2 regions of the Pseudobacillus sp. FSL P4-0506 genome follow, and region 1 is predicted to be linked to the other one. Evidence: riboswitches for the same ligand, from Rfam matches in the RefSeq annotation. Region 1 holds a riboswitch; the other holds the start of a gene.

Region 1 (3,875 bases):
AGATTTGGAATTTATCGAAGTGCAATCAGGTTCTAATTTAGTAGAAGAGGACATATACCGCATTTACATGGACTGGTATGAAGTCGTGCAGCATTGCAATAAAGTAGTAAGTTGAATAAGAAGGCAAAATTGATGCTAGAGAAGAATATGCACATTAGATGGCTGCCTATTATTTTTCTATTTGGAGCAGTTAGTTTCTATTTGCTGATAGGTTTGCGGGGGTGGGGAGAGCCCGACCTTGAACAGACGAATCGTGCATCCCGGGAACAAGTTGTAGAAGTAGAAGATTTTACAACAGATGAAAGAGGAACAGCAGACGATTATTCAAAGGCGATTCAACAGGCCATTGATTTTTGTGTTACATACAAAAAAGAAAAAGTAATGTTTAGAGCAAACAAAAAGTATGTCGTCCAGTCAGGCTTTACTGTCAAAGAAGGCGTGAAACTGGAGTTTGGCCAAAATTCTATATTGGTGGTTAAGGGAAATGAGCGTGTGATAACCGTTGAGAAGGATGCCGTCATTATAAATGGAACCGTGCAAATCGTAGATCCTGATTTTCAGTCGGAAGTTATTTTTTTAAAAGGCACGGACCGCTTCGATGCCACAAATAGGACCCGTATTGAAAACATGGCGATTATCAACAAAAGTGAAAGTTACAAAGGAACGGGTCTTTCTCTTTATGCTAAGGGTCCGTGGCACAACATTAGCTTTGTTCATTTTGAAAATATTTCTATAGTGGGCTTCCAAACAGGCATTCAACTAAAAGCCGAAAATCCTAAAGATGAGACTTACAGTTGGATTAATGCCAATCGTTTTGAAAATGTGTCATTGGATGATTGTGTTTTTGGCATCCGGTTAGTAGGTTCAATCAGCATTCCAAATGAGTGCTCAGGCAATTATTTTACAGGGCTGCAAGTACAACTGACCGAACATACAGAGCAATTCATAAAGGCGGATGGTTCATATAATAAATTTGAGGGCATGGTTTGGGATGTGCAGCGTATCAGGCATTCTGCGCCGCTCGTAGTGCTTACAGCTGAAACAGAAAATAATCAATTAGATCTAAATATAGCAGATGAATGGATCAACGATCGTGGTCAGAAAAATAGTTACTGAGAAAAAAAGTGTCTGTTTATTCCGTCGAAAGAAGTGATAAAATGTTTTACTAAAACTAATGCAAACAACTCAATCCAGGTGCTAAAATTTAAGTAGAATAAAACTTTTCTTTTTCTTGCAAAGGCGAATATCAAATCATAGAAAAAGGCAAACTTATTGAAAAATAAGGACGCAAAGCTTCAGGTCTAAGGGGAAATACGCTATGACGGCTGGGCTGCCGATATTCTAGGAGGATTTTCTTATGAAAGAAGACCAAGTCTCAGTGGACAGGGAATGGATTGTTTTAATAAAAGAAGCAAAAGAGCTAGGAATCTCTCTTCAGGAAGTGAGGGATTTTTTGAAAAGCGGCCGGTTTGAGGGGACAAGTTTTAGGCTTGCCTGAAGATGACTCTAATGGGGGACATTCCGGTGAAGCGGTCAGATCTAAATAAGCAGAAAATAGTTGAATAGAGCCCTAATAAAAACTACAGCATTACGAAAGAAGTTTGACATGCGGGATCAATTGCCTATCGTTATTTCTGAATTTTCTGCTTGTTTGTTAAAGGAAGGCAAGTGAAAAAGCCCCGTTAAAAGAGAACTTATTTATCGGGACTATTAGACTTCTGCCATTTTTGAAACTCAAGAAATTGTTTAAACTGTTCTTTGCTGATCCCGGATTCCATTGCTTCTTTGGCCAGTTCGAGCCATTCAGTATCAATTTCTTTAATAGGATTGTCACCTTCGTCTATTAATTTCTCTACACTCACATTTAATACCGAGGCAACTTTATGCAGAAATTGAATAGAAGGATTTAATTGTATTTGGCGTTCCACTGAAGAGACGTATGATTTTGCTACTCCGGCTCGATTTGCCAATTCAGTCAACGAAAGTCCTTTAGACATTCTAAGCTCACGGATTCTTTCCCCTATAGACATTATGATCACCCTTAAAATATGCTGAAAACCGAATTATACAGATTTATTTTAACATGATACCGCTTAAAAGAACAAAGCCCTTATTAAAAGTAATGGAGCATTTATGATCAGTTACAGCAGGACTGGGCTGAAATTACACAAAAACATGAGAGAAGCGACTCACTCATATTGTTTCCACAACGTACTATCTTCTTATCTGATGCTCATCGGTAAAGGAGCATTTATATGTGAAAAGATGTGTTTGGCAACAGACTGAAACCTTTTGACAGTCAAGGGAAGAACGGCAGTAAATAGCTTGAATGGCTTCTCACACGGGTGAGGGGCTTTTCTTTATGACTAAAAAAGAGTTTGCTGGTAGCTCTCTAGCTCGTACAATCAATTGGACCTGTCTTTGCCACAGGTTAAGACTTTTCCTCGTAAGGATAAAATGTGACATTCTTCCCTTTCATTAGATATATTAGCTAGGGAATAATCAACATTAACAAGTAAAATTTAACTCCTATTACGATTTTGAAGAGTAGGATGGATAGACTTGTCGGCTAACATAAGAGACCGCCTCGTTTTTATTGACTCATCCATTGTTTACCAAAGGTGTATCGTTATGTATAATCAATAACATTGGGTAATGTAAGGAGGAATACTTTTTGAAAAGACTAGCTGTATTTTGTGGATCAAGTAATGGAGCTTCTGATCTTTATATTGAAGGAGCAAAAACTTTAGGAAAAGAGCTTGCTAAGCGCCAAATCGAGCTTGTATACGGAGGCGCAAGTGTAGGAGTAATGGGAGCGGTAGCTGATGCTGTTTTGGAAGCGGGCGGTCATGTCATTGGAGTGATGCCAAGCTTTCTTGATGAAAGAGAAATTTCTCATAAACACTTATCTCAGCTAATTGTTGTTGAATCCATGCATGAGAGAAAGGCTAAGATGGCCGAATTAGCGGACGGATTTATTGCCTTACCGGGCGGACCAGGAACATTAGAGGAATTTTTTGAAATTTTCACATGGGCTCAGTTAGGACTACATCAAAAACCATGCGGCCTTTTGAATATCAATAATTATTACACCCCGCTTGTCACCTTGTTCAATCATATGACAGAAGAACAGTTTTTACAGGAAAAATACCGTTCTATGGCCCTTGTAGACACTGATCCGGCGGGTTTGCTTCATCAGTTTAATACATATCAGCCGCCTTCAGTGAAAACCTATATTACAAAATCTCAAAGCTAACTAAAAATGTTGAAAATCCCATCGTTTGTAGGGGTAGTCACTTAGCCCATAAAGGGCATTAGAAGGCTTTTAAAACTTAATAACTAGCTATAAAAGGGTTTGACCAACAAAGCGCAAGGAATCCCCGCTCAGCCAGCTGCCAGAGATGACTGATAGTTAAAAAGCCCCCTGTTTAATGGGTGATTAGACTGAGAAATGGCGATTAATCGATAACAGGCAAGGATAAAATTGATTCTAGTATAAAGTTGCTAGTTTTTCGGTAACCGACAACAACCTATGGTAGTCTAGATAGCAGAAGCAGGTTATTAAATCTGAAATAAATTAGAGGGAAAACATGAAAAAGGATATGAAGACACGGCAGACTATTCTTAAGGCTGCCCTTGAATGCTTTAGTAAGAATGGTTATGTAAACACGTCTATTAGTGATATTGTCAAGTGTTCTGGTGTAAGCAAGGGTGGCATATACTGGCATTTTAAGAGCAAAGAAGAAATGTTTGTTCAAATGATTGAAGAAGAATACGAACCATGGCTGAATAGTATCCATTCCACTTTATCAACCATATCTGATCCTATTGAAAAACTCAAAAAATATGGGGAAATGTTTTATTCTCAAATTGAT
Region 2 (3,875 bases), 350 kb from region 1:
TTTCTGCCAAGAAACAAAAAGGACATACATAATCTGAATATACCTTAATCTTTATAGTCATTGCGATCTTCTCCTTTTCTTGCATGATTGTGTCGCACATCTGACCTATTCCCTTGACTGTGAAGGAAATTCATCACACATTCGATTATTATCCACCTACTTTTGTATTTTATTTTGTTGTGCATTTTTCTAAACATCGCCATATGCACCTTTACACTCATTAATCATTGCTTATATGTGTATTTTCAAGTAAGGTATCTTGTTTGCATGTTTTTATAAATTTTATATTTGAATTTTGCACAATATGTAATTAGTTAAAAATTTATAGTCTTAGCTGATTAGTATAAAAAACAGCTCAACGGTTTGTTAAGCTGTTCAGCGCATTTCTGAGGAATTTTTAATTGGATAAAGAAAGAATTTTTAACGCCCAAGCAATAAACCGCCATCGTTTAGTTCCATATACTGTCTTCTTTTTCTTTTTGATACTATGATATATTTGCAAAGCAGCCTCTTCTGGAGATGCTGCCCAAAACAGTTTATCAGGTTCGCCTTTAGCCATTTCCGTATCAATGAATCTGCATTTAACGTCCGTGGCAAACACGTTTTCCTGTTGCATTTTTAGTTTTTTTCGGATGTTCATCAAGTAGTTGGATACGAAAGTTTTTGAGGCATTGTATAAAGGAGCAACCGGATTAGCCATTAATGCTCCAACCGATGATAGGCCGAATAAATGACCTGCATTTTTCGCTAGAAAATGCTGATATGCCACGTTCACTGTCATTACAAAACCTGAAACATTCTCATCTATTGCCTCCTTTGACAATCGACTTATGTATTAGTTGTTCTTGGAGAGCAAGGAGCTTATCTTCCCTTCTAGCGGCTAACCCGACAATATATCCCTCATTCGATAAAATTTCCGCCAATTCTTCGCCTATTCCGGAACTTGCACCTACAACTATCGCTTTTCTCAAGTCATCCTCTCCATAGTTCTATTCTTATCTTTTCCAGATTCTTTAGTATTAGAAATCTTTTAACAAACGTTAAACCAATTAGACGTTATTTGGTTTGTCCCTTTCTACTAACTGTGATCTGTTCTTATGACGATCGACGAATTGTTTTTTATTTCATCATATTCTCGAATTCTTCAATATCCTTATTAAATTCGGATTGCGTTTCTATGATTATTTGCTGTAAATCATCGGTTATTTGGCTAATCCTTCTTACTTCGTTTGAAATGTTTTCTACATTCATATTCATATTTTTAACGGCATGATCAACCTGACCAGCCAATTTCCGCACTTCATCAGCGACCACCTTAAAACCTCGTCCATGTTCTCCCACCCGGGCAGCTTCAATAGCTGCATTTAAGGCTAGCATATTCGTTTGTGAGGAAATATTGCGTATAAGTTTAGATATCTCACTGATTAGATCTGTTTGCGTTTTTAATGATTCGATGGCCTGAATTTTTTCAGAAGAATTGGTGACAATTATATTGACTAATTCTACGGGCATATCTTTTAATTGAGAAATGATTCCCCTTGTATAATTTTCTCGTTCTGTAATATTAGTGGCGATTTTCAGAACAGCTTCCACTTCCCCGTCCGCATCTCGAACCGGAATATAGGTCGCTTCGAACCATAGTAAATTTTCCCGCTTGCTTACTCTCTGAATTTTCTCTTGGAATTTGACTCCTTTTCCAAGGTTCATCCACAAGTCTTCATACTGCCTGCTGTTTCTAAACGCTGGCCTGCAAAATTGCTCATGCTTCATATTTTTCATTTCACTGGCTGTATAGTCCAAAGTCTTTGCAAAGTTTTCATTCGCCCAAATCACTTCTCTGTTCAAGTTAAATTCTATCATTGCTAAGTTGGACTCCAATGCCGTTACAACAGCTGCTTCGTTTAATACTTGCGAAGTCATTTTTTACCCCTCTCATTGTAGGGGCAGCCCAGCCATCATAACCCATTTGGTTTTAGACCTGTCGGCTTTGCGTCCTAATCTTTCGACAAGTTTGCTTTTCACATTTTTAATAAGTAATAGTTATATTATAAATCTTTTTATTGGCAATGTTATAAAATTTTGCAGAAAATAAAAAATCACTATTAGGCTACTGCTATAAGATGAAAATAAAGTTATTTCATTTTATAACGTCAAACAAGCATACCCCCGTTCAGACTTCAGAACGGGGGTAATTCGATAGAAGATGCTTTACTGCGCTTGAAAGATAACTGATACGCTGACTTTCTAATTGATTATCATTACTTTTTTGAAACTGGTATCCATATTTCACTTTTGAAAGTGGGTGAAGTTACATCTTTATTTTCGTTCCACAGGATTTCTGGACCTTCTATTTGTTCATAATTTGAGGATGGGAACCATTCAGAATAAATGCGTCCCCATACATCTTGCAGCGTATCCGGAAATGGTCCGATGGCTTCAAATACAGCCCACGATAGAGCAGGAACTTCAAGCTGTGTTAGATGATCAGGACACGCTTTCGTTGTTGCCACGCCAATATAGTGATCAAGTTCCCCTTTTTCCTCCATCCTGCCTTCAGAAAAGTTGGTGGATGCACTAAGAAGTCCTATAGGTTCGACATTAGAAAGTTTTTTTAGAGTATTTATCGTTTCACTATCTAAGCTTCTCCACATAGAGGCAATGTCCGGATTAACTCCGTTGAAAATAATAGGAACTCTTTTCTTCATACCCACGATGCGAAATGCCTTTTTTTCTTCCATTCGATAGTTCATTTCATTTCCTCCTTTGATTGATAAATGGAAGGTCATTCGTGGATAAGCTTTAAGTAAATGACCATTACTTCTAGCCTCTGATGGTGTGATGCCATGCAAATTTTGAAAAGCCCGTGCAAAAGAATCGGGGGAATTGTATCCATATTTCACGGCAATGTCAATGACCTTTACGCAGCTGTCTTTAAGCTCAAACGCGGCAAGAGTAAGCCGTCTGCGCCGGATGTACTCTGATAATGAAACACCTGAAAGAAAGGAAAACATCCTTTTAAAGTGATATTCGGAGCAGAAAGCCCGTCTTGCTACTTCTTTAAAATCAATCTCATTCGTAAGGTTTTCTTCGATATATTGTAATGCGCCATTCATATCTTTAAGCAAATCCATTAATATGACCTCCTTTATCAAAAGAATAGCAGGAGTTGAATGTATCCATCCGACTTTTCGTGCACAGTTATGCAGGGTTCACTCATAGATAGTAAAACATGTTATTCAACAACATGAAAAACTCATTTGGAATACAAATGAGTTTTTTCTTTTAAACCAATATTTATAGACTACTTTTAATCCGTATCTATTTTAAACTAACAAGTTCTAGGCTATCAAATGAGAAAACAACTTTTCATCTTACAGTCGCTAATGCTGGTCTTGAAATGGAAAACATTGAAATATCATGAATCGTTTGCCCATGAATGATTATCTCGCTTAGTACTTCTCCTAAAACGCTACTATACTTAAAGCCGTGTCCCGAAAACCCACCGGCAATCATCACGTGCGAAAATCCAGGGTACTGATCTATAATAAAGTCCTTATCGGGGGTTTTTGTAATCATACAGGAGCTGCCCTTTATAAGTTTGCCGGCTGCTCCTGGCAAAAACTTTTCTAAAAAGTTTCTTAAATCTCCTTCATCATTAAGGTATTTGCCAAAGTCCTGACTCATTGCATCTGGATCTGTTTCTCTCTCCGAATCATTCCGGCCAACTTTCACACCACCACCTGTTATATTTGGAAACCCATAGTATTTTTGATTTTCTACATTAAAATAGAAGCAAGGCAGCAAAGGATGTTCATAATTCTTACTATTCGCTTCAAACCATCCTAATGTTTTACGCATTGGCTGTAACGGCAACC

The links. Region 1 has a riboswitch for cyclic di-GMP ahead of MKZ02_RS15365 (anti-repressor SinI family protein). Riboswitches for the same ligand answer to the same signal wherever they lie in the genome.
Region 2: another riboswitch for cyclic di-GMP. It lies ahead of MKZ02_RS13705 (methyl-accepting chemotaxis protein); the one in region 1 lies ahead of MKZ02_RS15365 (anti-repressor SinI family protein).

What each region holds. Positions count from the first base shown of each region.
Region 1 covers NZ_JBBOOI010000001.1:3,058,761-3,062,635, reverse strand. The annotation lists gene MKZ02_RS15375 (sugar phosphate nucleotidyltransferase) at 1-115, shown strand, start outside; gene MKZ02_RS15370 (hypothetical protein) at 133-1,116, shown strand; cyclic di-GMP riboswitch class I at 1,253-1,338, shown strand; gene MKZ02_RS15365 (anti-repressor SinI family protein) at 1,358-1,498, shown strand; gene MKZ02_RS15360 (helix-turn-helix domain-containing protein) at 1,695-2,030, opposite strand; gene MKZ02_RS15355 (LOG family protein) at 2,675-3,256, shown strand; gene MKZ02_RS15350 (TetR/AcrR family transcriptional regulator) at 3,591-3,875, shown strand, end outside.
Region 2 covers NZ_JBBOOI010000001.1:2,710,101-2,713,975, reverse strand. The annotation lists gene MKZ02_RS13720 (DsbA family oxidoreductase) at 1-61, opposite strand, end outside; gene MKZ02_RS13715 (SDR family NAD(P)-dependent oxidoreductase) at 398-781, opposite strand; gene MKZ02_RS13710 (SDR family NAD(P)-dependent oxidoreductase) at 801-971, opposite strand; gene MKZ02_RS13705 (methyl-accepting chemotaxis protein) at 1,120-1,920, opposite strand; cyclic di-GMP riboswitch class I at 1,940-2,026, opposite strand; gene MKZ02_RS13700 (AraC family transcriptional regulator) at 2,259-3,131, opposite strand; gene solA (N-methyl-L-tryptophan oxidase) at 3,367-3,875, opposite strand, start outside.